3 regions of the Streptosporangium sp. 'caverna' genome follow, and region 1 is predicted to be linked to each of the others. Evidence: riboswitches for the same ligand, from Rfam matches in the RefSeq annotation. Region 1 holds a riboswitch; each other region holds the start of a gene.
What was found. Region 1 has a riboswitch for S-adenosylmethionine ahead of DKM19_RS45695 (aminotransferase class V-fold PLP-dependent enzyme). Riboswitches for the same ligand answer to the same signal wherever they lie in the genome.
Positions count from the first base shown of each region.

Region 2: another riboswitch for S-adenosylmethionine. It lies ahead of DKM19_RS09660 (glutathione S-transferase C-terminal domain-containing protein); the one in region 1 lies ahead of DKM19_RS45695 (aminotransferase class V-fold PLP-dependent enzyme).
Region 3: another riboswitch for S-adenosylmethionine. It lies ahead of thrC (threonine synthase); the one in region 1 lies ahead of DKM19_RS45695 (aminotransferase class V-fold PLP-dependent enzyme).

Region 1 covers NZ_CP029711.1:10,572,669-10,582,274, forward strand. The annotation lists gene DKM19_RS45690 (TerC family protein) at 71-967, opposite strand; SAM riboswitch class IV at 1,465-1,580, shown strand; gene DKM19_RS45695 (aminotransferase class V-fold PLP-dependent enzyme) at 1,633-2,928, shown strand; gene DKM19_RS45700 (NADH-quinone oxidoreductase subunit D) at 2,947-4,143, shown strand; gene DKM19_RS45705 (acyltransferase) at 4,160-5,281, shown strand; gene DKM19_RS45710 (DUF3180 domain-containing protein) at 5,465-5,917, opposite strand; gene folK (2-amino-4-hydroxy-6-hydroxymethyldihydropteridine diphosphokinase) at 5,914-6,411, opposite strand; gene folB (dihydroneopterin aldolase) at 6,408-6,806, opposite strand; gene DKM19_RS45725 (nuclear transport factor 2 family protein) at 6,881-7,318, opposite strand; gene folP (dihydropteroate synthase) at 7,315-8,166, opposite strand; gene folE (GTP cyclohydrolase I FolE) at 8,583-9,164, opposite strand; gene ftsH (ATP-dependent zinc metalloprotease FtsH) at 9,167-9,606, opposite strand, start outside.
Region 2 covers NZ_CP029711.1:2,161,214-2,170,819, reverse strand. The annotation lists gene DKM19_RS09665 (FAD/NAD(P)-binding domain-containing protein) at 1-1,144, opposite strand, end outside; gene DKM19_RS09660 (glutathione S-transferase C-terminal domain-containing protein) at 1,248-2,180, opposite strand; SAM riboswitch class IV at 2,218-2,331, opposite strand; gene DKM19_RS09655 (DUF402 domain-containing protein) at 2,384-2,884, shown strand; gene DKM19_RS09650 (enoyl-CoA hydratase) at 3,089-3,862, opposite strand; gene DKM19_RS09645 (ABC transporter ATP-binding protein) at 3,943-4,710, opposite strand; gene DKM19_RS09640 (ABC transporter permease) at 4,707-5,669, opposite strand; gene DKM19_RS09635 (ABC transporter substrate-binding protein) at 5,686-6,699, opposite strand; gene DKM19_RS09630 (agmatinase family protein) at 6,696-7,862, opposite strand; gene DKM19_RS09625 (nitric oxide synthase oxygenase) at 8,099-9,211, opposite strand; tRNA gene DKM19_RS09620 (tRNA-Asn) at 9,542-9,606, opposite strand, start outside.
Region 3 covers NZ_CP029711.1:10,181,039-10,190,644, forward strand. The annotation lists gene DKM19_RS43965 (DNA repair helicase XPB) at 1-432, shown strand, start outside; gene DKM19_RS43970 (hypothetical protein) at 622-903, opposite strand; gene DKM19_RS43975 (AAA family ATPase) at 1,069-3,087, shown strand; gene DKM19_RS43980 (GNAT family N-acetyltransferase) at 3,099-3,530, shown strand; gene groL (chaperonin GroEL) at 3,654-5,279, opposite strand; gene DKM19_RS43990 (cold-shock protein) at 5,599-5,799, opposite strand; gene DKM19_RS43995 (MoaD/ThiS family protein) at 6,191-6,466, opposite strand; gene thrC (threonine synthase) at 6,489-7,751, opposite strand; SAM riboswitch class I at 7,766-7,906, opposite strand; gene DKM19_RS44005 (hypothetical protein) at 8,268-8,876, shown strand; gene DKM19_RS44010 (S1 family peptidase) at 8,931-9,606, opposite strand, start outside.

The sequences.
Region 1 (9,606 bases):
CGGCCTCGGAGGAACCGATCCGCTCACCCGCTTGGCCCTTGTCCCCGGAGGAACCGGTCCGTCCGCCCATTTACCCCTTGCCCTCGTGGGAGCCGGCCTGTCCGCCCACCTGATCCTTGCCCTGAGAGGAACCTGTCGGCTCTCCCGCCTGGCCCTCGGCGGCTTGCTTCTCCACCTGACCTGGGCCGGCCGCTCCGCCCTTCTGGTCGTCCGTCCCGCCCTCGGCCGCGTAGCGCTGGTGCAGCGCCACCGGCTCCTCCCGGCCCGCCTTGCTGCGCATCCGGATGTTCAACAGCTCCACCAGGAGCGAGAACGCCATCGCGAAGTAGATGTAGCCCTTGGAGATGTGCTGCTCGAAGCCCTCGGCGATGAGCACGACGCCGATCAGCACCAGGAAGGACAGGGCGAGCATCTTGATGCTCGGATGCCGGTCCACGAAGCGGCTGATCGGCCCGGAGGCGACGAGCATCACGATGACCGAGACGATGACGGCCGCGATCATGACGCCGAGCTCGTCGACCATGCCGACCGCGGTGATCACGGAGTCGAGCGAGAAGACGATGTCGAGGACCATGATCTGCAGGATCACGGCGGTGAAGGAGGCCGCCACCTTGCCTCCGGCGTGGCCGGACTTGCCCTCCAGGCTGTCGTGCACCTCGAAGACGCTCTTGCCCAGCAGGAACAGCCCGCCGAGTATCAAAATCAGATCGCGCCCGGATATCCCCTGCCCGAAGACCTCGAAGAACGGCGATGTGAGTTTCACCACCCACGACAGCGCGAACAGCAGGGCCAGTCGGCTGACCAGGGCGGCCATGAGGCCGAGCTTGCGGGCTTTGTCACGCTGCTCGGGAGGGAGCTTTCCTGCGAGGATCGAAATGAAGATGATGTTGTCGATGCCCAGGACGATCTCGAGCGCGACAAGGGTGAAGAACCCTATCCATATCTCCGGGTTGGTCACCCAGTCCATTGATTCCTCCTTGGTCGGCCGGCGGCCGGGACGCTTTGCCGACTGACTGCCTCGACGACTGGGGGACGCTCTGAGTTCCTTCCCGGGAATAAACACTGATCACATTCGACACATGTGGGCACCGTCGGGCGGTCCCGGGAAGCGCCGGGACACACCCGGACAGGTCATCAGGAAGACCGCCGGGCATGACACGGAACGCGCTCGGACAGGCCGTGGGAGGACCGCCGGACACGACGCGGAACGCACTCGGACAGGCCGCAGGAAGATCACCGGACCTGACCCGGCACGCGCTCGGACAGGCCGTGGGAGGACCGCCGGGCACGACGCGGAACGCATTCGGACGAGCCATCGGGGAGACGACCGGGCCTCACGCGGAATCGCCAGTGGAACGTATTCGGACAGGCCATCGAGGGGGCGGCCGAACGCGATGCGGACCGACGCCGGCCACATTCAGTACTTGCAGGGCACGGTCAGGCGTCGGTTATAGTTCCCAGGTAGGTCATGAGTGCCAGTGACAAGCCCCGGCTCGCTGGCCGGCAACCCTCGCGTCCGCGGCGGGGTGCCCCGGGTGAGGACCTGGCCCGGCACGTCGCGTGTCGGGCAAGCGCGGGCTCCATGCACCAACGCCATGGGTTGGGGTCCGATGACCTCGAAGGAGACCTGGCGTGTCCACACTGACGATTTTCACCCCCGCCTCCACGCCCGTGACCGCCCCGGCGCCCCAGGTGCCCTCGGAGCGGCGGATTCCCGCGGTGCTCGGCTCCGACCTGGAGGTCCCGGTCAGGGGCGGCAGGCTGGTCCCCTACGCCAACCTCGACTACGCCGCCAGCGCGCCCTGTCTGGAGCCGGTGAGCGCCGCCGTCACCGCCGCGCTCCCGGCATACTCCAGCGTCCATCGCGGCGCCGGGTACGCGTCCCAGCTCACGACGGCCCGCTACGAGCAGGCCCGGCACACCGTCCGCGCCTTCGCCGGCGCCCGTCCCGACGACTCGGTGATCTTCACTCGCAACACCACCGACGCGACCAACCTGCTGGCCCGCAGCCTGCCCGAGGGGACCACCGCCGTGGTCTTCGACACCGAGCACCACGCCTCGCTCCTGCCCTGGGGCACCGCCGTACGGCTCGGGATTCCCGCTTTTCCCGGCGAGGCCGTCCGCGCCGCCGACGAGGCCCTCGCGGAGATCGACGGTCCGAAGCTGCTGGTCGTCACCGCCGCCTCCAACGTCACCGGCGAGCTCTGGCCGATCGCCGCCCTGGCCCACATCGCCCACCGCCACGGCGCCCGCATCCTCGTCGACGCCGCCCAGCTCGTCCCGCACCGCCGCCTCAACCTGACGGCGCTCGACCTGGACTACGTGGTCTTCTCCGGTCACAAGCTCTACGCCCCGTTCGGCACGGGCGCCCTGATCGGCCGCTCGGACTGGCTGGCGGAGGCGGAGCCGTACCTCAAGGGCGGCGGCGCGGTGAAGGCCGTGAACGACGACGAGACCGAGTGGCACGAGGACCCCGAGGCCCGCCACGAGGCCGGCACCCCGAACGTCCTGGGCGCCGTCGCGCTGGCCGCCGCCTGCGACGCCCTGACCGCCACCGGCTGGACCGTACTGCTCCGCGAGGAGGAGCGCCTCCTGAACCGCCTGCGCGCCGGCATCACCGCGGTCCGGGGCGTGCACGAGCTCTCCCTGTGGGGCCCCGACCACCCCCGCGTCGGCATCGTCTCCTTCGTGGTCGAGGGCTTCACCGCCCGCGAGGTCGCCGAGGCCCTGTCCGGCGACTACGGCATCGGCGTACGCGACGGCAAGTTCTGCGCCCACCCGTTCGTCCGCCACCTCCTCGGTACCGCGGACGGCGGCTGCGACGACGTCACCGCCTCCGCCGTCCGCGCCTCCATCGGCATCGGCACCACCGAAGAACACGTCGATCGTCTGATCACCGCTCTGCAGGATCTTGTGTCGCGCGGATGACGTGGCAGCATGGGTCTTATGACTGAGCCCCATGCCGAAGGCGCGCCCCGGACGGTAAGCGTGGGCATCGGGGCCGGAGCGGAGGCCGTGCCGGAAACGCACGGCAAGGAGCTCGCGACCGAGGACATGGTCCTCAACATCGGGCCGCAGCATCCGTCCACGCACGGGGTGCTGCGGCTGCGGCTCACGCTGGACGGCGAGCGGATCAGCTCGGCCGAGCCGGTCGTGGGCTACATGCACCGCGGCGCGGAGAAGCTGTTCGAGGTGCGCGACTACCGGCAGATCATCGTGCTGGCCAACCGGCACGACTGGCTGTCGGCCTTCTCGAACGAGCTGGGCGTCGTGCTCGCGGTGGAGCGGATGCTCGGCATGGAGGTGCCGGTCAGGGCGGTCTGGACGCGCACCCTGATGGCCGAGCTCAACCGGGTGCTGAGCCATCTGATGTTCCTGGGGTCCTACCCGCTGGAGCTCGGCGCGATCACCCCGGTCTTCTACGCGTTCCGGGAACGTGAGACCCTCCAGGCCGTGATGGAGGAGATCTCCGGCGGTCGCATGCACTACATGTTCAACCGGGTCGGCGGCCTCAAGGAGGAGCTGCCCCTGGGCTGGGCGAACCGGGTCTCCCGGGCCGTCGCCGACGTACGGCGGCGGCTGCCCGACATCGAGAACCTGATCGTCGGAAACGAGATCTTCGTCGCTCGCACGCGCGGAGTGGGCGTCCTGGACCGCGAGACGATCATGCAGTACGGCGTGAGCGGCCCGATCGCCCGCGCCTCGGGCGTGGACATCGACCTGCGCAGGGACGAGCCCTACCTGGCCTACGGCGAGCTGCCGGTGAAGGTCATCACCCGGTCCGCCGGAGACTGCCACGCCCGGTTCGAGGTGCTGCTGGAGCAGGTGAAGGTCTCCCTGGATCTGGCCGACGCCTGCGTGGAGCGACTCCTCGAACTCCCGCAGGGGCCGATCAACCAGCGCCTGCCCAAGGTGCTCAAGGTGCCCGAGGGCCACACCTACGCCTGGACCGAGAATCCGCTGGGCATCAACGGCTACTACCTGGTCTCCCGCGGAGAGAAGACTCCGTGGCGGATGAAGCTCCGCTCGGCCTCCTACAACAACGTCCAGGTGCTGCGGGAGATGCTCCCCGGTCACCTGATCTCCGACATGGTCGCCATCCTCGGCTCGATGTTCTTCGTCGTCGGCGACATCGACAAATGAGGCACGGTAGGACTGCATGAGCGAACGTGGTGGGGACACGAGTCCCCGCGTGACGGCCGGACGGCAGCGGGACAAATACGTCGACTGGCTCCGAGCGATCAGTCTGCTCGTCGTGGTGCTCTGGCACTGGGCGTTCACGATCCTGCAGTGGGGTCCGGAGGGCCCCTCGCCGACAAGCCCGCTGGGCTTCACCTCGGGGCTGTGGATCCTCACCTGGCTGCTCCAGGTGCTGCCGCTCTTCTTCTACGTCGGCGGGCACGTCCACCTCCTGTCCTGGGAACGCGCCCGCGAGCGCGGGGTGGGCATCGGGACCTTCGTCTGGCGGCGCATCCGCAGCCTCGCGATCCCGGCGCTGGCGCTGGCCGTCACCTGGATCGTGCTGGGCGCGATCGTGACGTGGGCGTTCGGGATCGGCTGGATGGACCGGGTCGTCCTGCTCATCATCAGCCCGCTGTGGTTCATCGCCGTCTACCTCGTGCTGATCGCCCTGCTCCCCATCGCGCTGTGGCTGCACCGCCGCTTCGACGTGCTGATTCTCATCTGGCTCGCGGGGGCGGCGCTGGTGGTCGACGTGCTGCGGCTGCGCTACGGCTACGAGGCCGTGGGCTGGCTCAACATGATCATTGTCTGGGGCCTGGCCCACCAGGCGGGGTTCTTCTACGACAGGGTGGTGGCCCTGGCCCGCCAGTTCGACGTCGCCATCCTGTGGACCGGGCTGTTCGGCCTCTTCGGGCTGGTCTACTCGGGCATCTACCCGGGCTCGATGGTGGGCGTGCCCGGCGACAAGCTGTCCAACATGGCGCCGCCGACCTTTGTCATCGTGGCGCTGCTGGTCTTCCAGATCGGCCTGGTGGAGGTGCTGAGGCCGTCCATGGAGCGCCTGCTGGAGCGCCCGAGGTGGCAGCGCGTCAACGAGACGGTCAACAGGTTCGCGCTGCCGCTGTTCCTGTTCCATACGACCGGCATGGCGATCTGGGTGGCGCTGACCTGGTGGCTGCTCGGCGGGGCGCCGCCCAGCCAGGGAGCGCCCGACCTGTCCTGGTGGCTGGAGAGGCCCCTGGCCGTCATCGGCCCGCTGCTCTGCACGTTCCCGGTCATCATGCTGTTCGGCCGCAGACGACGGGCCGCGAAGCCTTAGGAGCCTCCCCGGAGCGGACGGTGGAGGTGCCGGAGGCGTCTCCAGGCTGAACGGCGAGGCACCGGGAGCCGTTCTCCGGGCTGGGAGGACACGAGGCTCCGGGGGCGTCTCCGGGCCGGAGGCGAGGCTGCGGGAGCGTTCTTCGGGCCGGACCGCGCCGGGAGCGTTCTTCGGCGGCCGGTTCTAGCGGTCTTCCTCGTTGGAGTCCTTGGGCACCTTGCAGCAGTGTTCCAGATAGAGGGCCGCGCAGACCAGCAGCACGCAGACGACGAACGAGCCGCCGGTGATGAGGAAGTCGCGCCGGGGCACGCCCTGGTCCAGCAGGTCGGCGGTGTAGAGGGTGAATCCGGCGAAGATCCCGGCGAAGATCGCCCCGCCGTACGCGGAGGCCTTGGCGAGGCCCACGAGGCGGGCCACGGCCAGCGGCTCGACGGGCTTGGTGTCGGGCTTGCGCTCGATCCTGGCCTTTGTCATCCATCCGCTGTAGAACTCGCCGATCGCCAGCAGGAGCACCGTCGGGATCGAGGTCCACGGCACGGTCGGCAGGTCCGAGTAGAGCGGCTTCAGGAGTGCCCACGTAAGGATCGCGAACACGATGAAGAGCCCGACGAGCACGCCGGGACGGGTTGGCTTCACACGGGCCTCTTCAGCGTCAGATCGGTGCGCGGCCGTACGTAGTCCTGATCCAGGTCGGCCAGCAGGTCGGCCACCCTGCGCCCGGAGAGGACCGCCTCCGGGTCGGCCCGCACCCATGGCACCAGCACGAACGCCCGTTCGTCCGCCCTGGGGTGCGGCAGCGTCAGATCGGGGTCGTTCATGACGACGTCTCCAACGGTGATCAGGTCGAGGTCCAGGGTGCGCGCTCCCCAGCGCTCCCTGCGGACCCGGCCGAAGGAGTTTTCCACATCCTGAACACGCTCAAGGAGCGCCCAGGGTTCCAGCGCGGTCTCGGCGATCACTATGGCGTTGAGATAGAGGCCCTGTTCCGGTCCGCCGAAAGGGTCGGTCTCGTAGACCGGCGACACCGCGACGAACGTGAGCTCCGGGCCCTCGAAGAGCGCGTCGAGCGCGCCCTGCAGCGTGGCGAGCCGGTCACCCAGATTGCTGCCGAACCCCAGCACGACCCTCATGCCCGGCTCCGGGTGATCGTCACGATCACGTCGTCGAACGGCAGCGGGATCGGCGCGGCGGGCTTGTGCACGCTGATCTCCGCCGACGACACGAGCTCGCGGGACAGACAGACGTCCGCCAGGCGCTGAGCCAGGGTCTCGATCAGATCGACGGGCTCTCCCTCCACGACCTTCACCAGATCCTGGGCGAGCTCGCCGTAGTGGACGGTCTTGGTGAGGTCGTCCCCGGCCGCCGCGGGTGCTGTATCCAGAAAAAGAGTGACATCGACGATGAATTCCTGGCCGAGCTCCCGCTCCGCGGCGAGCACGCCGTGCCGCCCTCGGGCCCGCAGCCCCTTCACACTGATCCGATCATGGATTCGATCCTGGATCGGGTCGCTGACCCAGTCCTGCATCGGATTGCTGATCAGATCCTGCATCGAGTCCTGGATCGGATCGCCCTCCTCGGCGGCCCGCTCGCTGCTCTCGCTCACGCGGATTCCTCTTCCTCTTCGTCGTCACCCTGCAGCACAGGTGAGCCGTGATGCAACCAGAGCCGCCACCCCGCCGACGATCTGACGAAGGTGTTGCTCGCCACCACCTTGCCCGCCGCGAAGCTGGAATCACCTTCGTCGCCCGCGGTGAGAATGTTCTCCTCGCAGGTGAGGATCGCGATGTCGCCCAGGACCATGACGCGGACGTCGGTCAGCACGAACTGAATGTAGGGCGTGTTGGCCATGATGAGAGCCCATGAGCGCAGCACCTCCTGCCGGCCGTTCACGATCGGCCATCCGGGATGCACGCAGCTCACCTGCTCGCCGTCGATGTCCTCGGCCCAGATCTCTGTCATCCGGTCGAGGTCGGCGTTCTCGATAGCGGTGTAGAACGCCTGGTTGACCGTCTCGACGGCGGTGGTGTCGACGCTCATGATCTCGCTCCCTGAACTGCGGCCACCACGCGGACGGCGTCCGCGTTCGGGCGTACGTCATGCACCCGCACGCACCATGCCCCCGCCTGCGCGGCGAGGGTGGTCACGGCGAGTGTGGCGTCGTCACTCTGGCTGAAAGGGCGCGGGGCGCCATCCGGGTCGGCGAGCAGGCGCCCCAGGAAGCGTTTCCGCGAGGCACCGATGATCAGCGGGTAGCCCAGCTCTCCGAGCTGCTCGATGCCCGCGATCAGTTTCCAGTTGTGTTCGGCGTTCTTGGAGAAACCCAGCCCCGGATCGAGCACGATCTGGTTCTCGGCGACCCCCTCCGCCAGCACGGAGGCCACCCGCTTGGCGAGCTCCTCACGCACCTCGGTCACGACGTCGCCGTATACGGCCCGGCTGTCCATGGCATGGCTGTGTCCTCGCCAGTGCATCACCACGTACGGCACCCCCGACGCGGCCACGATCCTCGGCATCGCCGGGTCGGCCAGCCCGCCGCTGACGTCGTTGACCAGCTTCGCCCCGGCCTCCACGGCCGCCTGGGCGACCTCGGCCCGCATGGTGTCGACGCTGACCGTGACGCCCTCGCGGCTCAGCTCCCTGATGACCGGCTCGACCCTGGCCAGCTCCTCCTCCAGCGACACCCGCGCGGCCCCGGGCCTGGTGGACTCCCCGCCCACGTCGACGATGTCGGCACCCTGCTCGACCAGCTCCAGGCCGTGCCGTACGGCTATCGCCGGGTCGAACCACTGGCCGCCGTCGGAGAAAGAGTCGGGGGTGACGTTGACCACGCCCATCACAAGGCACCGGCCCACATCGGGCATCCCCGGCACACTCCACGTAGTCATGCCGATAAGCCTAGGCGCTCCACATCCGTCGGCCGTCTCGTGGGTCCGGCTTGCGCCATAACGAATCAGCCCCTCCGGTCCCTCCAGCCCCTCCGTCACGGGGCAGGCAGCCATCGATCGGTGCGACGTTCGGGGCATCTGCCCGCCATCTGTTTCCTCCACTCGGGGGGTTGGAGCTCATTCGGGGGTGTGGAGCTCACCGGACCGCATGGCCGTACCCGCTGCGGTCAGCGGATCGGAGAGCGTTCGGGATCAGGCGTTCGGGGAGCACCTGGCCTTGGCGAGTGTGGCGATATTAGCCCGGCCGAGGTCTGGCCGGAGTGCTTTCCCAGGGGGCCGCGGCCCATAACACAGAAACCTTGCCCAGACCGCCCGCAAGCGGTCTGGACAAGGCAAGGTTTCTGTGGACAACAGGCTCAGCGGATGATGAGGGCCATCGCCTCGGCGCGGGTCCTGTCGCTGTCACGGAACAGGCCGCGCACCGCCGAGGTGGTGGTCTTGGCCCCGGGCTTGCGAACACCGCGCATGGTCATGCAGAGATGCTCACACTCGATCACGACGATGACCCCGCGGGGCTCCAGCACGCTCATGAGCGCGTCGGCGATCTGGGAGGTCATCCGCTCCTGCACCTGAGGGCGCCGAGCGTATACGTCGACAAGCCGGGCGAGCTTGGACAGACCGGTGATCTGCCCCTTCTCGTTCGGGATGTAGCCGACGTGGGCGACGCCGTGGAACGGGACCAGGTGGTGCTCGCAGGTCGAGTAGACCTCGATGTCGCGCACGAGCACCATCTCGTCGTGGCCGGCGTCAAAGATCGTGGTCAGGACGTCTTCCGGGGTCTGCCTCAACCCGGCGAACTGCTCCGCGTAAGCACGGGCGACGCGCGCCGGGGTGTTCTGCAGACCGTCTCGGTCCGGATCTTCACCGATCGCGATCAGGATCTCGCGAACGGCTTTCTCGATCCGGGCCGAGTCGACCTCAAGCGGCTTGCCACTCACGCTCAGTTCCCGTCCCTGGGGACGGAGTCCTGGTGACCGGCACCGGCGGGAAGCACACCGTTTCCGGCGGGCTCACCCGCGGGGAGCGAGCCGTTGCCCGACTGCTCCTTCGGGGTGAGGATCGGCGGGCGGTCCGAGGGGAGCCGCTTGCCGTAGCCGGAGTAGGAGGGGCGCTTCTCCCTGATGACGACCGGGGCGAAGATCTGCATGACCTGCTGGCGGGAGAGCGTCTCCTTCTCCATGAGCTCGAGAACCAGGTTGTCGAGCACGTCACGGTATTCGACGAGGATCTCCCAGGCCTGGTCGTGGCCGGCCTCGATGAGGCGGCGCACCTCCTCGTCGATCGTGGAGGCGACCTTCTCCGAGTAGTCGCGCTCGTGACCCATCTCACGGCCGAGGAAGACCTCGGCGTTGCCGCTGCCGAACTTGCGGGCGCCGAGCT
Region 2 (9,606 bases), 2.9 Mb from region 1:
CCAGGTAGCCGTGCATCCACTTCTGCAGTCCCGCCGAGTCGCCGAACCGTATCTTCTCCAGCGGCCGGTCCAGCCGTTCGAAGTCCAGCCGGTCCAGGTGCCGGGGCACGGCCTGGCGGATCAGCCTCCGCATCGCGAGGCTGCCCCACTCCTCGGCCGCGAACGCCTCCTGGAACTCCTCCCAGCCCACCCGGGACCGTTTCGGGTGCGCGGTGATCAGCTCGTGGTAGTAGGCGAAGGCCAGCTCCTTGCGGACCAGCGGCCACACGTCCCGGCGGAAGTTCCACGGTCCCTCGCCCAGCGCCTTCGCGGTGAGGAAACGCGGCACCGGCGGGCGGACGCCGCGGAACGGGTATCCGGTCTTGGAGTGGTACGGCACGCCGCGGCGCGATCCCACGTGGAGCAGCGGCTCCCGCCCGCTGGGCAGGTAGACGAGCTCCTCATCGTATTCGCGGACGAACCGCCCGCCCCTGCCCGAGGTGAGCAGCACCATCAGGTCGACGAAGGCCAGCCCCATGCCGCGCACGATCGCCGGCTCTCCCTCGGGGATCACGTCCAGGTCGAGGTCGGCCGCGTAACCGGTGGGAATGTAGCGCAGCCCGCTGCCCGCGGCGAGGCCGGCCAGCGACCGTTCCTCCCCGGTCGGGGTCACGTCTCCGTGCCCCTGGGCCAGGATCACCGCGTCCACCTCGATCGTCCGGCCGTTCTCCAGCGTCACCGCCTGGCCGCCGGGAACGTCGGCCAGGTCGAGTACGCGGGTCGCGTGCACGTGCACCCGGACCCCGCGCGGAGCCGTCTTCACCGCGCGCTGGAAGACGTGGGACAGGTACGCGTTCTGGACCGGGCGGGAGGCGAACAGGCCGGAGTCGCGGCCGAGCCATTCGGCGAGGGAGGGTCCGGGACGGATCGGGCCCTCGCACTGGACCGACTCGTCGGTGAACAGCGTCACGTCGGCGGCGGTGGAGTTCATCCAGAGCAGGTCGGGCTGCTCCTTGCGCCAGACCCGGCCGCCGCCCGGCGGGTAGGGGTCTATCACGTGGATGTCCAGCGACGGCCAGCTCAGCAGTTCGGCCGCGTTGGCGCAGATCCGCTCCACCAGGCAGGTGCCGGTCGGCCCCGCGCCGACGACGGCGACCGCGCTCATAAGGCCCCCTCCCTCGACGGACTCGACGGACTCGACGGACTCGACGGACTCGACGGACTCGACGGACTCGACGGGGCGAGGGTCGCGAAGGCTCCGCGCCCGCTCATACGGCGGCTCTGTGATGGGACTGCTCCCAGTCGGCCCGGAACGGCTGGACCGGGATCCGCCAGGGGTCGGTCTCCCCCGCCGGAGTGGAGAGCGCGGTGAGGTCGGTGTTCTCCCGGAAGGCGGGATGCTGGTAGAGGTCCCTGGCGTAGGCCCACAGGTTGGGGAACGCGGTCAGCGGGCGCTCGCTGATCCTGGCCGCCGGGTTGTCGCTCACATCGAACCGGAGCAGCGTCGGCCAGAGCCTGACATCCGCCTCGGTGATCCCCGAGCCGAACAGGAACCTGCGGTCGGCGAGCCGGGCGTCGAGCTCCTCCAGGAAGGCGATCACGGCCTGCCGCGCCTCGCCGTACTCCGCCTCCGTCGTGGCCGACCCGACGCGGCCGGCCGCGGTGTTGACGTACTCGTAGATCCTCGCGTTGAGCGCGTCGATCTCCGGGCGCAGCTCCTCGGGGTAGAGGTCGGCCTCGGGATCGCCGTCGAACCGGGTGCCCAGGTCGATCGTGATGTCGGGGAAGTTGTTGCTCACGATCCGCCCGGTCTCCCTGTCCCACAGCGCCGGCACCGAGACGTGCCCGTCGAACCCCGGCTCGGTCGCCTCGTACGCCTCCCTGAGCGTGGCGAACCCGTTCACCGGGTCGGCCCCGCGCCGCTCGCGGAACGCCCATCCCCGCCCGTCGCGCTCGTCGTCCACGTAGGACAGCGAGACCACGTCCTCCAGTCCCCTGAGCGAACGGACGATCGCCGCACGCTGCGCGTAGGGACAGACCGCCGCGACGTAGAGGTGGTAGCGCCCGGGCTCGGCGGGAAACTCGGGCGTCCCGATCCGTCCCTGGAAGGGGTAGCGGGGGCCGGGACGGCCGCCCGGCCGGTAGCGGCCGTAGGTGTCGAGGTCGACGGGGCCGGCGTAGTTGAGTGTGATCTCGGACATGTGGTGCTCCCAGGCATGTCTCGGTAACCCGGTGAGGGGTTCGCGCTTGCGGCACGCCCACCGTGCCGCCAGGTCTCTCCCCGGGGGCACCCCGCCGCGGTGCGAGGGTTGCCGGTCAGCCAGCCGGGGCTTTGCACTGACACTCTTAACCTAGTTAGAAGGTAGGAAATACATAGATCTATGTCAAGCCTTAAAGTCGAGGGATGTCACATGAGATCGTTAATGTGGTCTACCGCAAGTACGACGGGTCTCTGCACTGGCACCATCCCAGCCTGCTCCTCGGCGAGGACGAGCACGGCGTGTGGATCGGCTGCACGGCAGGCTCGGGCGCCCGCAAGGGCGACGGGCCCGTGGTCCCCTCAGCCTCCGCGTTCGTGATGCTCTTCCCCCGGGACGGCTGGTGGACGGCCTCCTTCAACGCCCTCCCGAACAGGGTCGAGATCTACTGCGACATCGCGACGGTGCCCCAGTGGAGCGACGGCGAGGTGACCATGGTCGACCTGGACCTCGACGTGATCCGCATGCGCGACGGCCGGGTCATCCTGGACGACGAGGACGAGTTCGAGGAGCACCAGGTCCGCTACGCCTATCCCCCCGACGTCATCGAGAACGCCCGCACCACGGCCGCCCGGCTGATGGAGGCGGTCCGCACCCGCGCCGCCCCCTTCGGCGCCGCGCCCCACTGGCTGGCTCAGGTGACCTGAGCCGCCCCGCCTCCAGTCCAGGGTGACCTGCCCGGTCTCCGGTACGGCCCGGCCACCCGGCGCCACCCGCCGACCACACCCCGCTCCGTCGCCCCACGCTCCTGCGGTGCTCACCGCCGATCGCCGCAACGCCCGCACGTCCAACACGTCCAAGGCCCGGCCGGCTCGCCGCCGCGCGAGCCGGCCGGGCGGTCTGTGGCGGGTCTACAGCGGAGGGAAGCCGGGGGCGCGGCGTTCCAGGAAGCTGGCGACGCCCTCGGCGAAGTCGGGCCGGGAGAAGGCCTCCACCATCTTGCGCGCCGCCGCGGACTCCGACGACTCCAGGGTCTCGCTCCAGTCGCCCCAGATCTGACGCTTCATCACGGCCATCGACGCCGGCGAGCTGAAGGCGGCCAGCTCGCGGGCGTAGGCCGTGGCCTCCTCCAGCAGGCTCTCCCGGGACACCGACCGGTTGACCAGACCCAGCTCGTAGGCCTCGGCCCCGGAGAAGGTGCGGCCCGACAGCAGCAGGTCCATGGCCTTGGCATGGCCGATGAGCCGGGGCAGGATCCACGACAGGCCGTACTCGGCGATCAGGCCGCGCCGGGCGAAGGCGGTGGTCCACTTCGCCTCGTCGGCGGTGAAGATCAGGTCGCACATCAGGGCGTGGACCATGCCGAGCCCGGCGCAGGCGCCGTTGACCGCGGCGATGATCGGCTTGCGGATCGTGGTCGGGAAGGTGTTGGGGCGCTTGTCCGGCTCGCCCCTGTAGGAGCCGTCCTGGATGGAGCTGAGCGTCTGGAAGTCCGCCCCGGCGCAGAAGCCCTTCCCCGCTCCGGTGACGACGATCACCCGGACCTCGGGGTCCAGCTCCGCCTCGGCCAGCTGGTCGAAGTAACGCCGCCCCATCTCGGCGGTCCAGGCGTTGAGCCTGTCCGGCCGGTTGAACGTCAGCGTCAGCACGCCCCGCTCGATCGACGACAGCACCAGATCGACCATCTCGTCCCCTTCCGGGAGCCCCCTTTCCCGGAGGCCTTCCGCACGAGAGCTCCCCGTCCGGACAGCTCCAGAATATGGTTCTATACCTTTTCCCTCTCCGGCGACAGCATGTGCGAGCGGACCAGGTCCTCCACGGTGGCGCGCAGCCCGAGAAAGAGGGAGGTCCGCTTGATGGCGAGGGCGCGGTAGGCGGGCAGTCCGATCGGGACCTCCGCGGCGACCCGGCCGGGACCGCACGAGAACACGAGCACCCGCTGAGCGAGCATGACGGCCTCCTCGACGTCGTGGGTGACCATCAGCACGGTCGTTCCCATGTCCCGCCACACCTCACGCAGGAAAAGCTGCATGTCCTCCTTGGTCTGCACGTCGAGCGCCCCGAACGGCTCGTCCAGCAGCAGCACGGCCGGCTCGCACGCCAGCGCCCTGGCGATCGCCACCCGCTGGCGCTGCCCGCCGGACAGCTGCCGGGGCAGCGCGTCCACCCAGGACGACAGCCCGACCTCGCCCAGGTACCAGCGGACCCGGCGCTCTCTGTCGGCCCTGGAGATCGGCAGCAGCCGCAGCCCGAAGGCCACATTCTGGGCCACGGTGAGGAAGGGGAACAGCGCGCCCGACTGGAACACCAGCCCGCGTTCGGGGCCCGGCCCCTGGACGGGCACCCCGCCGAGCGAGACCGAGCCCGCGCTGACCGGCGACAGACCGGCGATCAGCGACAGCAGCGTGGACTTGCCCGACCCGCTGGCGCCCACCACGCACACGAACTCGCCCGGCTCCATCGACAGGTCGATGCCGTCCAGCACGCGCGTGGTCCCGTAGTCCTTGGCCACCCCGCTCAGTACGAGGTTCATACCACCCACCTCCCGAGGCGGTCGCGCAGGATTCTCAGCGCGACGTCGATCAGCAGGCCGACGATCCCGATCACGATGAGCACCGCGAAGATCTTGTCGGTCTGCAGGAACCGCTGGGCGCGGACGATCCGGTAGCCGAGCCCCGACTCGGCCGCGATGAGCTCGGCCACCACCACGAAGTTCCACGCGGCGGCGGCGTTGATCCTGGCCGCGTCCACGATCGCCGGCAGCGCGTACGGCCAGGTCACCTTCCGGAGGACCTCCCCGGGCCTGGCCCCGAGGGTGGCCGCGACCTGGCCCAGCTCACCCGGGACCCTCCGTACGGCGTCGGCGACCATCAGCGTGTTGAAGAAGACGACGCCGAGGACGAGAATCGCGATCTTGGACGGTTCGCCGAGCCCCAGCCAGATGATCAGAAGCGGGATGAAGGCGCTGGCGGGCATGTAGCGGAGCAGGCCGACGGCCGGTTCCAGCAGGGCCAGCGCCACCCGAGAGGTGCCCATCGCGACGCCGAGCGGCACCGAGATCAGCACCGCCAGCCCGAACCCGGCCCCGACCCTGCCGAGACTGGCGAGGGTGTCCTGGGCCAGCTGCCCGGTGCCCAGCATCTCCCCGAACGCCTCCAGCACGGCCGGCGGAGACGGCAGGAAGGCCGGGTCGACCAGCCCCGCCATGCTGACGGCGGTCCAGACGGCGAGCGGGACCAGGATCGAGGCGGCGCGCAGACCCCAGCGGGCGCGGGAGGAGAGCCCCGCCCCACCGGAGTGCCCGCGCGTCCAGGCCGGGCGGGACCGGCTCCCGCGCCGGGGCAGCGGCTCCCAGGTCCTGCGTCCCGTGTCGGGGGGCGCGACGGGAGCGACGGTCCTCGCACTCATCAGGGCCGTGACCCTCTGGGAGAGGAGCAGGGCGAGTTGCACCCGCCCGGGCCGCAGGCGGTCGGGTCCGGGCCGAATCTCCATGTCCACGCTCCCGCTCTCATGGTGTGAGGCTCCTGACGAACTTGGGCTCGAACAGGCCGTCCAGTGACGGCTCGGTGTCGGCCAGGCCGGATGAGACGAGGAACTTCGCGATCAGGGAGGCCTGGTGGTCGAGGTTGGCGCCGGTGGTGCCGGGCTCGAAGGCCGCGAGGTTGTCCTCAAGGGAGAAGATGGTGGTCCCGGCGTCGTAGCTCGCGTAGGCCGCCTCGTCCACCCCGCCGCGCTTGGCCATGATCGCGTTTGCCTCGGTCCTGTTGGCGGCGATCCACCGCAGCGTCTCGAACCACGTCTTCACCAGCGCCTGCACCTCGTCGGGCCGCTCGGCCACCAGGGCCTTGTCGACCGCCAGGTGGTCGGGGATCGCGCCGGGGAAGTCCTTGGACGTCGCGACGGCCTTGGAACCGGACAGCTCCAGGGCGGTGGTGGTGAAGGGCGCGAACACGCCGACCGCGTCCACCTGACCGGCCTTGAAGGCCGCCGCGGCGGCGTCGGTCGGGAGTGGTTTGAACGTGATGTCCTTCTCGGTCAGACCCGCCTTCTGCAGCGCGAGCAGGAGCAGGTAGTGGTCGACCGTGCCCTGCTCGGCGGCCACCGTCATGCCCTTGAGGTCGGCCACCGTGGAGATGCCGGGCCTGGCGATGATCTGGTCGTTTCCGGTGGAGTTGTCGTTCACCAGCACGATCGTCTGCTTGGCCCCGCCGGAGACCGAGGCGAGGGTGTCGTTGAGCGTCTGGCTGTTGGCGTCGATGTTGCCGGTGGCCAGCGCGGTCAGGCTGTCGGTGTAGCTGTCGAAGTATTTGAGCTCGACCTTGAGCCCGTTCTTGGCGAACAGGCCGCGTTCCTGGGCGACCTGCCAGGGAAACCAGCCGGGCCAGGCGGAGAAGCCCAGCGTGAGGGTCTTGCCCCCCGCGGACGCGGCGGAGGCGCCACTCCCGGCCCCGTCGGGAGTGGAACCGCAGGCCGTACAGAACGCGAACAGGCAGAGTGCGAGAAACAGGCGGCGGAGCGTCATGAGGCTCCCCCCTTCTTGGGCAGGTGACCGGAGCGGACCAGGCAGCCGAGGGTGTCGCAGATCACCCTGGTGGCGATGAGCGCGGTGATCTCGGCGTTGTCGTAGGGCGGCGAGCACTCCACGATCTCGATGCCCGCCAGCGGCGCGGCGTCGGCGATGATCTGGATGAACTTCAGGACCTCGCGCGGCAGGAAGCCGCCGGGTTCCGGCCAGCCGGTGCCGGGGACGAAGGCGGCGTCGAGGCAGTCCACGTCGAAGGAGAGCCAGACGGCCTCGGCGTCCTTCCAGGCGACCTCCAGCGCGCGTTCGGCCGCGGCCTCGATGCCCATCTCCACGCAGTCGGTGACCGTCATGATCGTGGTGCCGCGCTCGCGGCCGACCTTCACGCCGGGCCGGGGCGCCTGCCAGCCGCCGATGCCGATCTGCACGAGGTTCTGCGGCGGCACGTTGGGGATGTCGGTCGCGTGGAACCACGGGGTGGTGTGCATGCGCTCGTCGAGGTCGGTCTCCTGGGTGTCCACGTGCCGGTCGAAGTGGATGATCCCGAGGTTGCCCGACAGGTGTTCGGCCACGCCCCGCACGGTCGGGTAGCCGATCGAGTGGTCACCGCCCAGGACGACCGGGAACGCCCCGCTGGAGTAGACGTGCGAGACGGCCTTGGAGATCTGGTCGAAGGTCTTCTCGATGTTGCCGGGGATGGTGAAGATGTCGCCGAGATCGGCCATCGTGATCGACTCCCGCAGGTCGACGCCGAGCTCGAAGCTGTAGGGACCGTACAGGGCGGAGATCTTGCGGATGCCCTGCGGCCCGAACCTGGTGCCCGACCTGTAGGTCGTGCCGCCGTCGAACGGCGCGCCCAGGATCGCCACGTCGTACGCGCCGCACCGCCGCACATCCTCGACGTAGGGGGCCTTGAGGAAGGTGTTGATCCCGGCGAAGTGCGGCAGCTCGCCGCGGGAGAAGGTCGGGATGCGCCGGTCGACGATCGAGTCGGCGCCCTGCAGGCCCACCTCCAGGGCCCAGGCGACCTCCCGTTCCCAGCCGGCGGTGGGCAGCTCGGCCTCGCGGTCGACGGCGAAGCGCGCCTCGGGACCGTTGTGGTCGACGCCGGGACGCTCGGGACCGGGGTGGTCGGGGTCGGACGCGGACGGGTGCCAGTGCATGGGAGCTCCGATACAGCTCGGAACCCGGCCGGAAGACAGCCGGGTTCTGCCGGCCTCCCGGGCTTTTGTCCCGCCGTGGAACGGCCAGGCGGCCGCCTGCACCTCTCGGACCAGCCCCGCGCCGTTGCCGTACGGCCTCACGTCTTGTCGTACGGCATCGACGACGGCGGAACCCTAGGTGCGCCCCACCATGAAGTGGGTCACGACCAGTGCAACGCCACGACGTTTCACCTGGGTTAACCCTCCGTTGCAGTCCAGTGACCGAGTCCTCGCTCCAGGGAGTCGGGGTGGTGGACGAAGCTCGGCGACAGCTCCCTGTTCTCGTAGTAGCGGTGGAAGACCGGCGTGGCCGACGCCGACATCGGCGGGACGATCCAGGTCCAGTCGGCCGGGCAGACGCGCCCGGCCTTCTCCTCGCGCTCCAGGTGGGTCAGGAAGTGCCGGGACTCGGTGTGGTGGTCGGTCATCGTCACCCCGGCCTGCTCGAAGGAGTGCAGGACCGCCATGTTCAGCTCCACCAGGGCGTAGTCCCGCCAGAGCGAGCGGTCGCTGTCGGTGTCCAGGCCCATCCTCCGGGCGATCAGGGGCATCAGGTCGTAGCGGTCGGTGTCGGCCAGGTTGCGCGCGCCGATCTCGGTGCCCATGTACCAGCCGTTGAACGGCGCCGCCCGATAACAGACCCCGCCGATCTCCAGGCACATGTTCGAGATGGCCGGTACGGCGTGCCAGCGCAGCCCCAGCTGCTCGAACCACGGGTAGATGGGATGCGACAGCGGCACCTCCAGCACGGCGTCCCCGGGAACCGTGGAGAGCAACGGCGGGCCGTCTCCCATCGAGATCGCCAGGGGAAGCACGTCGAAGGGGCTGCCGGGACCACCGGGCCAGCCGAGCTTGCGCAGCATCGTGGTGAAGTCGACGTAGCGGGGATCGCCGACGATCGAACCGTCGTCCATCGCGTATCCGGCGTACCGGATCAGCTGCTCGTTCCAGATCCTCGGTCCCGGTATCCCGGGACGGTCCTGGGCGAACACCGTGATCGTCGGCCGGATCCTGCGGACGGGCGCCGCCTCCCGCAGATGGTTCACGCATTCGACGGCGATGCCCTCGGGCGTGTTCACGTGCCGCCGGTCGCGTACGCGCAGTGAGCGCCAGTACAGCCGTCCGATGCATTTGCCGCTGTTGCGCCAGGCCACCTTGGCGCCGAAGGTCAGCTCGCCGGGCGTGTGCGTATAGGTCCCCGTCCTTGCGATCTCGGCCCGCACCTCGTGCAGGCGGGGCTTCACCGGCCCCGCCGCGGGGTTCTCGGCATGGAACAACCTCAGGTATTCCTCGGCCGCCGCCGCGTCCACGCGCGGTACCGCGTAACTCCGCTCATGGACATCGTCAGCCCGTTCGGGCGCACGACGCAGGGACCTCCGCCAGGTCAACACTGAAAACCACCCAAATGTGGCTCACGAGCACAACAGCCGTTCCGGGCGGCGAGGTGCCCTAAACGCAGTGGCCCTTACCCCACTGCGGTCATTATGGTCCGCGGCCTCCGCGTCTCGGGTCACCCTGCGCAAGCAGGGAGGCACGGCGCGGCGTCTCTCATTTTCTGCGAATCACAGTGATTTGTCCGCAGAACCAAAGCCTGAAACGCCAAAGGCCCCGGGAGCTGGTGCTCCCGGGGCCTTCTGCGATGGCTCCCGCGATAGGACTCGAACCTATAACCTGCCGGTTAACAGCCGGCTGCTCTGCCGATTGA
Region 3 (9,606 bases), 390 kb from region 1:
CGGCATCTGGACGAGCAGGTGCTGGTCATCGGGCAGTACATCGACCAGCTCGACGAGCTCGGCGAGCACCTGAACGCGCCGGTGATCAAGGGCGAGACGAAGATCAAGGAGCGCGAGCGGCTCTTCCAGGCGTTCCGCGACAAGGAGATCCAGGTCCTGGTCGTCTCCAAGGTGGCGAACTTCTCCATCGACCTGCCGGAGGCGGCGGTGGCCATCCAGGTGTCGGGGACCTTCGGGTCACGGCAGGAGGAGGCCCAGCGACTCGGCCGCGTGCTGCGGCCCAAGGCGGACGGTGGCGGGGCCCGCTTCTACTCGGTGGTCAGCCGCGACACGGTGGACCAGGACTTCGCCGCGCATCGCCAGCGGTTCCTGGCCGAGCAGGGGTATGCGTACCAGATCATTGACGCGGACGACGTGCTCGCCGGGGAATAACCTCACATGGCGAACACGTCGTCAATTTGTGTCAGGTCCACGAAATACCGCAGGCTTTCGACAAAGAAACCACCCCCTCGCTAGGCCTCGAGGGCCACTGGCGACATACCCCCATGATCTGTCGGAGTCACCAGTTTTGCCCGGCTTTTTCGTCATTTCACAGCAGAATGACTGAGGGTGTTACGGCGATTACCGAACGATCAGGCCACCGATGAAGAGAATGCCCTCCGCGACCACCCAGGCGGCCACCGCCGCGACCATGAGGGCGGTGAAACGACCCTCGTCGCGGCGGGCGCACGGGGCGATCCAGGCGCCCGCCGTGCAACACGCCGCGACCATCGCGAACAGGGACGACACTCTGGCCACGTCGCCCATCCTGTCCGCGCAGCCGTCCTCGGAGCAGAAGGCCTCCAGCCCCCAGCCCGCGAACACGGAAAACCCCCAGAGCGCGGCCAGGAGGAGATTGGCCACGGTCGGTATCACCGGGGAGATCCGCATGGCCATTGGGATACCCGCCGCGGCCGGACGTCAGTCCATCGTTAAATCCTTTTGAGCGTCACGAAGGTCCCCGGTAAGCTGGTCGATTCGCTGCCCGATGACCACCACCTCCGTTTATCGAATGGGAGGCGCTTCCGCGTGCCCGCACATCAATTGGCCCCCGACATAACCGGCGATCCGTCCGAGACCCTCGCCACCGAACGCGCACACCTCGCCGCCTCCAGGGCCGCGCTGCGCGCGATGCGAGAACACGCCAAGTCTCTTTCCGCCGACGCCGCCGCCGACTGGGTCTCCCAGCAAATCCTGCAGGGGCTGCTGGACACGCGAGTGGCGGCGCTCGCCGACCACTCCGGCACGCCCCTGTTCTTCGGCCGTCTCGACCGTGCCGTGGACGACGACCTGCCCGGCACCATCTACGTCGGGCGCAGACACGTCCACGACGACCGCAGCCGTCCCCTGGTGATCGACTGGCGGGCTCCGGTCTCCCGGGCGTTCTACCAGGCCAGTCCCGCGGACCCGATGGACGTCGCCCGCCGCCGCCGGTTCGGCTATCACGGCGGCGACCTGACCGCCTACGAGGACGAGCGGCTCGACCAGGGTGGCGACCTCCAGCAGAGCAGGCTCCTCACCGAGGAGATCGAGCGCCCGCGCTCCGGCCCGATGCGCGACATCGTCGCGACCATCCAGCCCGACCAGGACGAGATCGTCCGCTCCGGGCTGGGCCAGACCGTGTGCGTCCAGGGTGCGCCCGGTACCGGGAAGACCGCGGTCGGCCTGCACCGGGCCGCCTACCTGCTGTTCACCCACCGTGAGAAGCTCGCCAGATCCGGCGTGATGATCGTCGGCCCGAACCGGGCCTTCCTCTCCTACATCTCCTCGGTGCTTCCCGCGCTGGGCGAGGTCAAGGTCGACCAGACCACGGTCGCCGGAATCCTGGGCGACCACCTCGCTCCCGAGGACCCCACCGTCGCCACGATCAAGGGCGACGCCAGGATCGCCCCGGTGCTCAGGCGCGCCCTGTGGATGCACGTCCTCAAGCCCACCGAGGGCGTGCTGTTCACCAAGGGGATCAACCGCTACCGGGTGGCCGACCACGAGGCCAGCGAGATCGTCGCCGCGCTGCGCGGCACCACGCGTTACGGACCGGGCCGGGCCACGCTCGCCCAGCGGCTGGCCCATCTGGTGCTCGTCCGGATGGAGCAGCGCGGCGAGTCCCCCGACGACCGGGTGCAGGACGCGGTCGCCAGGTCCAAGCCGGTCAAACAGCTCGTGGACCAGGTCTGGCCCAAGCTGACCCCGCAGCAGGTGCTCCACCGGCTGCTCAGCGACCCCGAATTCCTCGCCGCCGCGGCGAAGGACGACCTCACCGCCGCGGAGCAGTCCCTGCTCCTGTGGGCCAAGCCGGCCAAGTCCTTCCGCTCGGCGAAGTGGTCGGCGGCCGACGCCGCGCTGATGGACGAGCTCGGCGACCTGATCGAGCGGACCGCCGTCCTGGGCCACCTGGTCGTGGACGAGGCCCAGGACCTGTCCGCGATGCAGCTGCGCGCCCTCGGCCGGCGCTGCCGTACCGGATCGGCCACCGTCCTCGGCGACCTCGCCCAGGGCACCACGCCCTGGTCCGCCCGCTCCTGGACGGAGGTCCTCACCCACCTGGGCTTCGAGGACGGCGCCGTCACCGAGCTCACCCTCGGCTTCCGCGTCCCCCGCGAGGTGCTCGACTTCGCCGCCAGGCTGCTGCCCTCCATCGCCCCGGACCTCGCCGCGCCCCAGTCACTGCGGCCGGGCTCGGGCTCCCTGTCGGTACGGCCCGCGCCCGACCTCGCCGCGTCCCTGGCGCAGGCCGTGCGGGAGGCGCTGTCCCGTGAGGGCTCGATCGGCGTCATCGTCCCGGACGCCTCGGTCGCCGCCGTGTCCAAGGCCCTGACCGACCTGGACCACCAGGTGCTCAGCCCGGACACGGTCGATGACCATCGCCTCCTGGTCATCCCGGCGAGCCTGGCCAAGGGACTGGAGTACGACCACGTCATCGTGGTCGAACCGGCTGACATCGTGGACGCCGAGCCGCGTGGTCTGGCCCGCCTCTACGTGGTCCTGACCCGGGCGGTCACCTCCCTGACCGTTCTCCACGCCAGAGAGCTCCCCGCGCAGCTCTGCTAATTTCCGGTCCCATGGAGAAGCCCACGGGAATCAGGGTCCGGAACGGACGGCTGGAAGATGTCGGCGCGTTACTGGCCTTCTGGCTTGAGGCCGCCGAGGGAACCGACCGCCGCGACGACCCGGCCAAGGTGGTCGCGCTCATCGAGCGCGACCCCGAGGCCGTCCTCATCGCCGAGATCGACGGGGAGATGGCCGGCACCCTGATCGCCGGCTGGGACGGCTGGCGCGCCCATCTCTACCGGCTGGCCGTGGATCCCGCGCGCCGCCGCCAGGGGATCGGGAGCGTCCTTATCCGCGCGGCGGAGGAGCGCTTCGCGAAATTGGGGGCGTTCCGCGCCGACGCCATGGTGCTCCACGAGAATGTCCTGGCCCACCACGCCTGGGAGTCCGCCGGCTACGCCCCTCAACCCCAATGGGCTCGATGGGTCAAGCCGCTGAGTTAGGGGCTCCCACAGATCACGGAGCATATGAAAGAGAGCGACGCCCAATCGCACGAGGTTCGGCGAACGCGAAAAGAGGCGGCCCCGGCACTTCGGGGTCGCCTCTTTTTGTGAAAGCGTCTGGACTTAGAAGTCCATGTCGCCGCCACCCGGCATTGCGGGGGCAGCTCCAGCCTTCTCGGGCTTCTCGGCGATGACAGCCTCGGTGGTGAGGAACAGCGCCGCGATGGACGCCGCGTTCTGCAGAGCGGAACGCGTCACCTTGGCCGGGTCGATGATGCCCGACTCGAACATGTTGACGTACTCGCCGGTGGCGGCGTTCAGACCCTCACCGGGGGTGAGGTTGCGCACCTTCTCCACCACGACGCCGCCCTCGAGGCCGGCGTTGATCGCGATCTGCTTCAGCGGCTCCTCGAGCGCCTTGCGCACGATCGCGGCACCGGTGGCCTCGTCGCCGAAGAGCTCGAGCTTGTCGAACGCCTTGGCGCCGGCCTGCAGCAGGGCCACGCCACCGCCGGGGACGATGCCCTCCTCGACGGCCGCCTTCGCGTTGCGAACGGCGTCCTCGATGCGGTGCTTGCGCTCCTTGAGCTCGACCTCGGTCGCCGCGCCGGCCTTGATGACGGCCACGCCGCCGGCCAGCTTGGCGAGACGCTCCTGGAGCTTCTCACGGTCGTAGTCGGAGTCGGTGTTCTCGATCTCGGCACGGATCTGGTTGACCCGGCCGGCGATCTGGTCCGGGTCACCGGCACCGTCGACGATGGTGGTCTCGTCCTTGGTGACGATGACCTGGCGAGCGCGGCCGAGCTGGTCCAGCGTGGTGGACTCCAGCTTGAGGCCGAGGTCCTCGCTGATGACCTGGGCACCGGTCAGGATGCCGATGTCGCCCAGCATGGCCTTGCGGCGGTCGCCGAAGCCCGGAGCCTTGACGGCGACCGAGCGGAACAGACCACGGATCTTGTTGACGACCAGGGTGGCCAGGGCCTCGCCCTCGACGTCCTCGGCGATGATCAGCAGCGGCTTGCCTGCCTGCACGACCTTGTCGAGAACCGGGAGCAGGTCCTTGTTGGCGGACACCTTGGAGTTGACGACGAGGATGTAGGGGTCGTCGAGGACGGCCTCCATACGCTCCGGGTCGGTCACGAAGTACATCGAGGTGAGGCCCTTGTCGAAGCGCATTCCCTCGGTGAGCTCGAGCTCGAGGCCGAAGGTGTTGCTCTCCTCGACGGTGATGACACCTTCCTTGCCGACCTTGTCCATCGCCTCGGCGATCATCTCGCCGATCTGGGCGTCGCCCGCGGAGATGGAGGCGGTGGAGGCGATCTGCGCCTTCGTCTCCACGTCCTTGGCCAGCTTGGAGAGCTCTTCCGAGACGCGCTCCACGGCGGCCTCGATGCCCTTCTTCAGGGCCATCGGGTTGGCGCCGGCGGCAACGTTGCGAAGACCCTCACGTACGAGGGCCTGAGCGAGCACGGTGGCAGTCGTGGTGCCGTCACCCGCGACGTCGTCGGTCTTCTTGGCGACTTCCTTGACGAGCTCGGCCCCGATCTTCTCCCACGGGTCTTCGAGCTCGATCTCCTTCGCAATGGAGACACCGTCGTTGGTGATCGTGGGGGCGCCCCACTTCTTCTCCAGAACGACGTTACGGCCCTTCGGGCCGAGGGTCACCTTGACGGCGTCCGCGAGCTGGTTCATACCACGCTCGAGACCGCGCCTGGCGTCCTCGTTAAACGCGATCATCTTGGCTGCCATACGGCTAGACCTCCCAAACACAGGGTGGCTTGCACCGGATCGAGCCGACGCCCGCGACGGCATGTGGGCCCACGACTCCGTTCGGCGGGCCCCATCGCCTCGATCCAGGTTGGCACTCTCGAACCGGGAGTGCCAACAAACTGTTTAGCACTCTACCCTGTCGAGTGCAAGCTGCGGCTCGTTGACCTGGGTTCCGCTCGCGGCAAAGCCCGGCCCGCCGGTTGGGACGGCGAACCGGGCCGATGTCGTGGAGATCCACGCAGACTGCGCTGCCGCGGGATCCGCTGACATTTCCCGACAAGTTCACGGGATGGCTACGTCAGACCGCCCGGACGGACTCCGCCTGGGGGCCCTTCTGCCCTTGGGTGATCTCGAACTCGACCCGCTGGCCCTGCTCGAGGGCACGGTATCCATCCATCATGATTGCGGAGTAATGGACGAACACATCCTTACCACCGTCTACCGCGATGAAGCCGTAGCCCTTGTCCGCGTTGAACCATTTGACGGTGCCCTGCGCCACTTGCGACTCCTCTTACTGGACTTGAGGACCACACCCATTCCTCTCGCGAAGTCCTCAATCTCCGAGGCGGAGACAACGCCTACGTCGATCGTTCTCGACCATACCTGTGGGACACCGTGGGGCAACAGAGTCAAGCGCCAAACTACTGCTTTACGTGCCCTTTTATCATCCCCATCGGGATTGGCTCTCACGATTAGTTAGTTAAAGATTCCATTATTTCCTTCCGTCACAGATATGGGCTCGCGCCACAAAACACAACACCCGCACGCGGCCGGAGCCGGAGCGGGTGTCATGGGGAAGCCTGGAGAGGCCTGGAAGAAGCACCGGGAGAGTCGCCCGGGTCTGCGAGCGCCCGGCAGGGGCCCGGGCGCGTCAGGGCGCGCTGGGAGGATCAGCCCCCGGCGACGGCCGGGATGATGGAGACCTGGACGCCGGACGGCGTGACCGTATCGAGGTTGTCGACAAAACGGACGTCCTCATCCCCGACGTAGACATTGACAAAACGGCGAATCTTGCCCGTTTCATCAAAGATGCGCGCCCCGATCCCGGGGAAGTCCGCGTCCAGCTTCTGCAGAACGTCGCGAAGGGTCTCGCCCTCCCCGTTCACCTCGGCGGCACCGTCGGTGTAGGTCCGCAGGATCGTCGGAATCCGCACAGAAACGCTCATAATTCAGTACCTTTCACGATTTCTAGGCGATAACCGCACGGAATGCGTCAAGAGAGGGCCGAATGACCGCGGTGGGACGCGCCTGGCCGGCCACCGCGTCGAGGGTCTTCAGACCGTCACCGGTGTTGAGGACCACGGTCTCCGCGTCGGGGTCGAGTCGTCCCGCGGCGACCAGCTTGCGCAGCACGCCGACGGTGACGCCGCCCGCCGTCTCGGCGAAGATGCCCTCGGTCCTGGCCAGCAGCCGGATCGCGTCGACGATCTCGGTGTCCGTGACGTCCTCCACCGCACCGCCGGTGCGCCGGGCGATGTCCAGCACGTAGGGGCCGTCCGCCGGGTTGCCGATCGCCAGCGACTTGGCGATCGTGTCCGGCTTGACCGGGCGGATCACGTCGAGGCCCGCCTTGTAGGCGGTGGAGACCGGCGAGCACCCCTCCGCCTGGGCCGCGAAGATCTTGTAAGGCTTCTCCTCGACGAGGCCGAGACCGATCAGCTCCTTGAAGGCCTTGTCGATCTTCGTGAGCTGGGAGCCGGACGCGACGGGGATGACGATCTGGTCCGGGATCCGCCAGCCGAGCTGCTCGGCGATCTCGTAGGCCAGGGTCTTGGAGCCCTCCGCGTAGTACGGGCGAAGGTTGACGTTGGCAAAGCCCCACTGGTCGCCCAGCTCGTCGCCGATGAGCTCGGAACAGAAGCGGTTCACGTCGTCGTAGGTGCCCTCGATGGCGATGAGCCTGCCCCCGTACACCGAGGCCATGACGATCTTGGCTTCCTCCAGGTCCGCGGGAATGAACACGCAGGCGTCCAGCCCGGCGCGGGCGGCCGCGGCGGTGACCGCGCCTGCCAGGTTGCCGGTGGAGGAGCAGGAAAGGGTGTGGAAACCGAAGTTACGAGCCGCCTCGACGGCCATGGCCACCACGCGGTCCTTGAAGGAGTGCGTGGGATTGCCGGAGTCGTCTTTCACGTGCAGCGAGCGGATGCCCAGCTCGCGGGCGAGGTTGTCGGCCTTGACGAGCTTGGTCCAGCCCGGGGCCATGTTGGGCTTGGAGGTCACATCGACCGGAACCGGCAGCAGGGAACGGTAGCGCCAGATGTTGGTCGGTCCCTCGGCGATCTGCTCCCGGGTCACGCGCCCGAAGTCATAGGCGATCTCGAGGGGTCCGAAACACTCGATACAGGCGAAGATCGGACCGAGGTCGTAGCGGGCACCACATTCGCGACAGGAGAGAGCCACGGCGGGGCCGAAGTCGAGCGAGGTGGTGTTTTCGGTGGTTGCGAGCGCCATGAAGGGAGGCCTTTCCCTCATCTTCGTCTGCGACCACCCTGGTCACAGACCGGAATTGGCACCTGTCTCGGCTGACCTCGTCAGATTACGAGTCTTGAACCGAGATGGTTGCCGGGGCTTCGCAGGGCCGGTCCCTCCACCCCTCTGGATGAGCAAATATTCAATTAGGGGCCTGACGAGCAGGTCCTACGCACTCTACCCCGCCCTACCGCGATCCTGACCACTCGTCTCACTTTTCGAGACATGGCGTGTTGCCTGTCGGACGGCCTCTCTCCGATCGTCCACCCGTGGGTCCCACGCCGACACACTCCGTGTCGGTGTGGCGTCCACGTTTATGTGGCGCAATCGACATAATGAGACGACCGGCCCGGTCAGGACGGGTGCCTGGATGCCTTCGCGCCGGCGCCCCGCGGACACCGGCCCTCCGACGCCACCCACGTGTCTGTCGCCCGGCGAGAGCACGCCGCCAATGTCCCACGCCGCCAATGTCCCGTGTCCGTCCGGCAGGAGAAACACATGCGTTTTGCTGTACGAATGGGAACGGCGGCCGCCCTCGTGATGGGCCCGATCATGCCCGCCGAGGCGCTCGACATCCCGTCCGTGACCGTCCGGAGGGTCGCCGAGGACCCGCCCCCGTCCAACAAGAACATCAACAACTCCAACACCTCCGGGAAGGACGGCGGCGGCTCCTCCGGGAAAGCCTCGTCCTCCGGGAGCGACGGCTCCTCCGCGAACAACACCAACAACAACGGGATCCCGCCCGCGTTGAAGAACGTCACGTCGCTCCGGGTCCTGCCCTGGAACCCCCGCCAGAACAACAATGTCCGGATATTTGTGCACTGTCCTCCCGTGTCGAACCACGCGATCATCGGTTCCACCGCGTTCAATCTCAAGGGTTCGCGGCGGATCTACCGGGAGGTGGGGCTGGGGCTCTCCGACAGGGGTCTCGGACGCCGCAGCGCCGGCATCTCCTATTTCGCCCTGCTGGGATATCACGAGGTCTGCCTGAAGTGCGTGAAGGTCACGATGAACCAGCAGACTCGCCTCAGGAGGATCCGCGTGGTCGGCCGGGACTCCGCCTCTCTCCTGGTGCGCAGGTTCAGTTTCGAGCAGTTCTTCGACTGACCGCGCCCCGGACGTTGATCTCCCAGGAGCGCGATCGCCACGGCGGGAGGGAGGTCACGGCGTCTTGTAGGTCAGCTTGTAGGAGCCGGAGCCGCTCGCGGAGACCACCCGGTAGCGGTAGTACCCGGGCATGCCGGTGTAGCTGATCTTCTCATCGGGGTTCGGGCTGTCAGAGGTGGCGACGGTGCTCCAGGCCGAGCCGTTGCGCTTCTCCAGGAAAAGGTCGAAGTCGATACCGCTGTCGGCGTCCAGGCAACCGGAGTGCAGGCCGGCGACGGTCGTCTCGTAATACTGGCCGGTCGGCTCGTAGACGGGTTGATCGCCTTCGTTCAGGACGCCGGTGACGTTCTTCGGCAGGCCGGTGCAGGTGCTCTCGTCCGGCGGGACGGCGTTGCTGTCGGTCACCAGGGTCAGGCCGTACGTCGTGAGGATCTCGTTGATCGGCTGAAAATAGGTGATACCACCGTCGACGCAGTCGCCGGAACCGCCGGAGGTCACACCCTGGGCCTGGTCCACCGAGATGAAGGAACCCCCCGAGTCACCGGGCTCGGCACACACACTGGTACGGGTCACCCCGAAAACCGTGCCCTGAGGATAGGTGACACTGGCGTCGCGCTGCCGGATGACACCGCACTGCCAGTCGGTGGTGGAGCCCGATCGGCAGACCGAGGCGCCCTCGATCGCCTCCCTGGAACCGGCGACGGGTACGGTGCCGCCGCTGCCGTTGTTC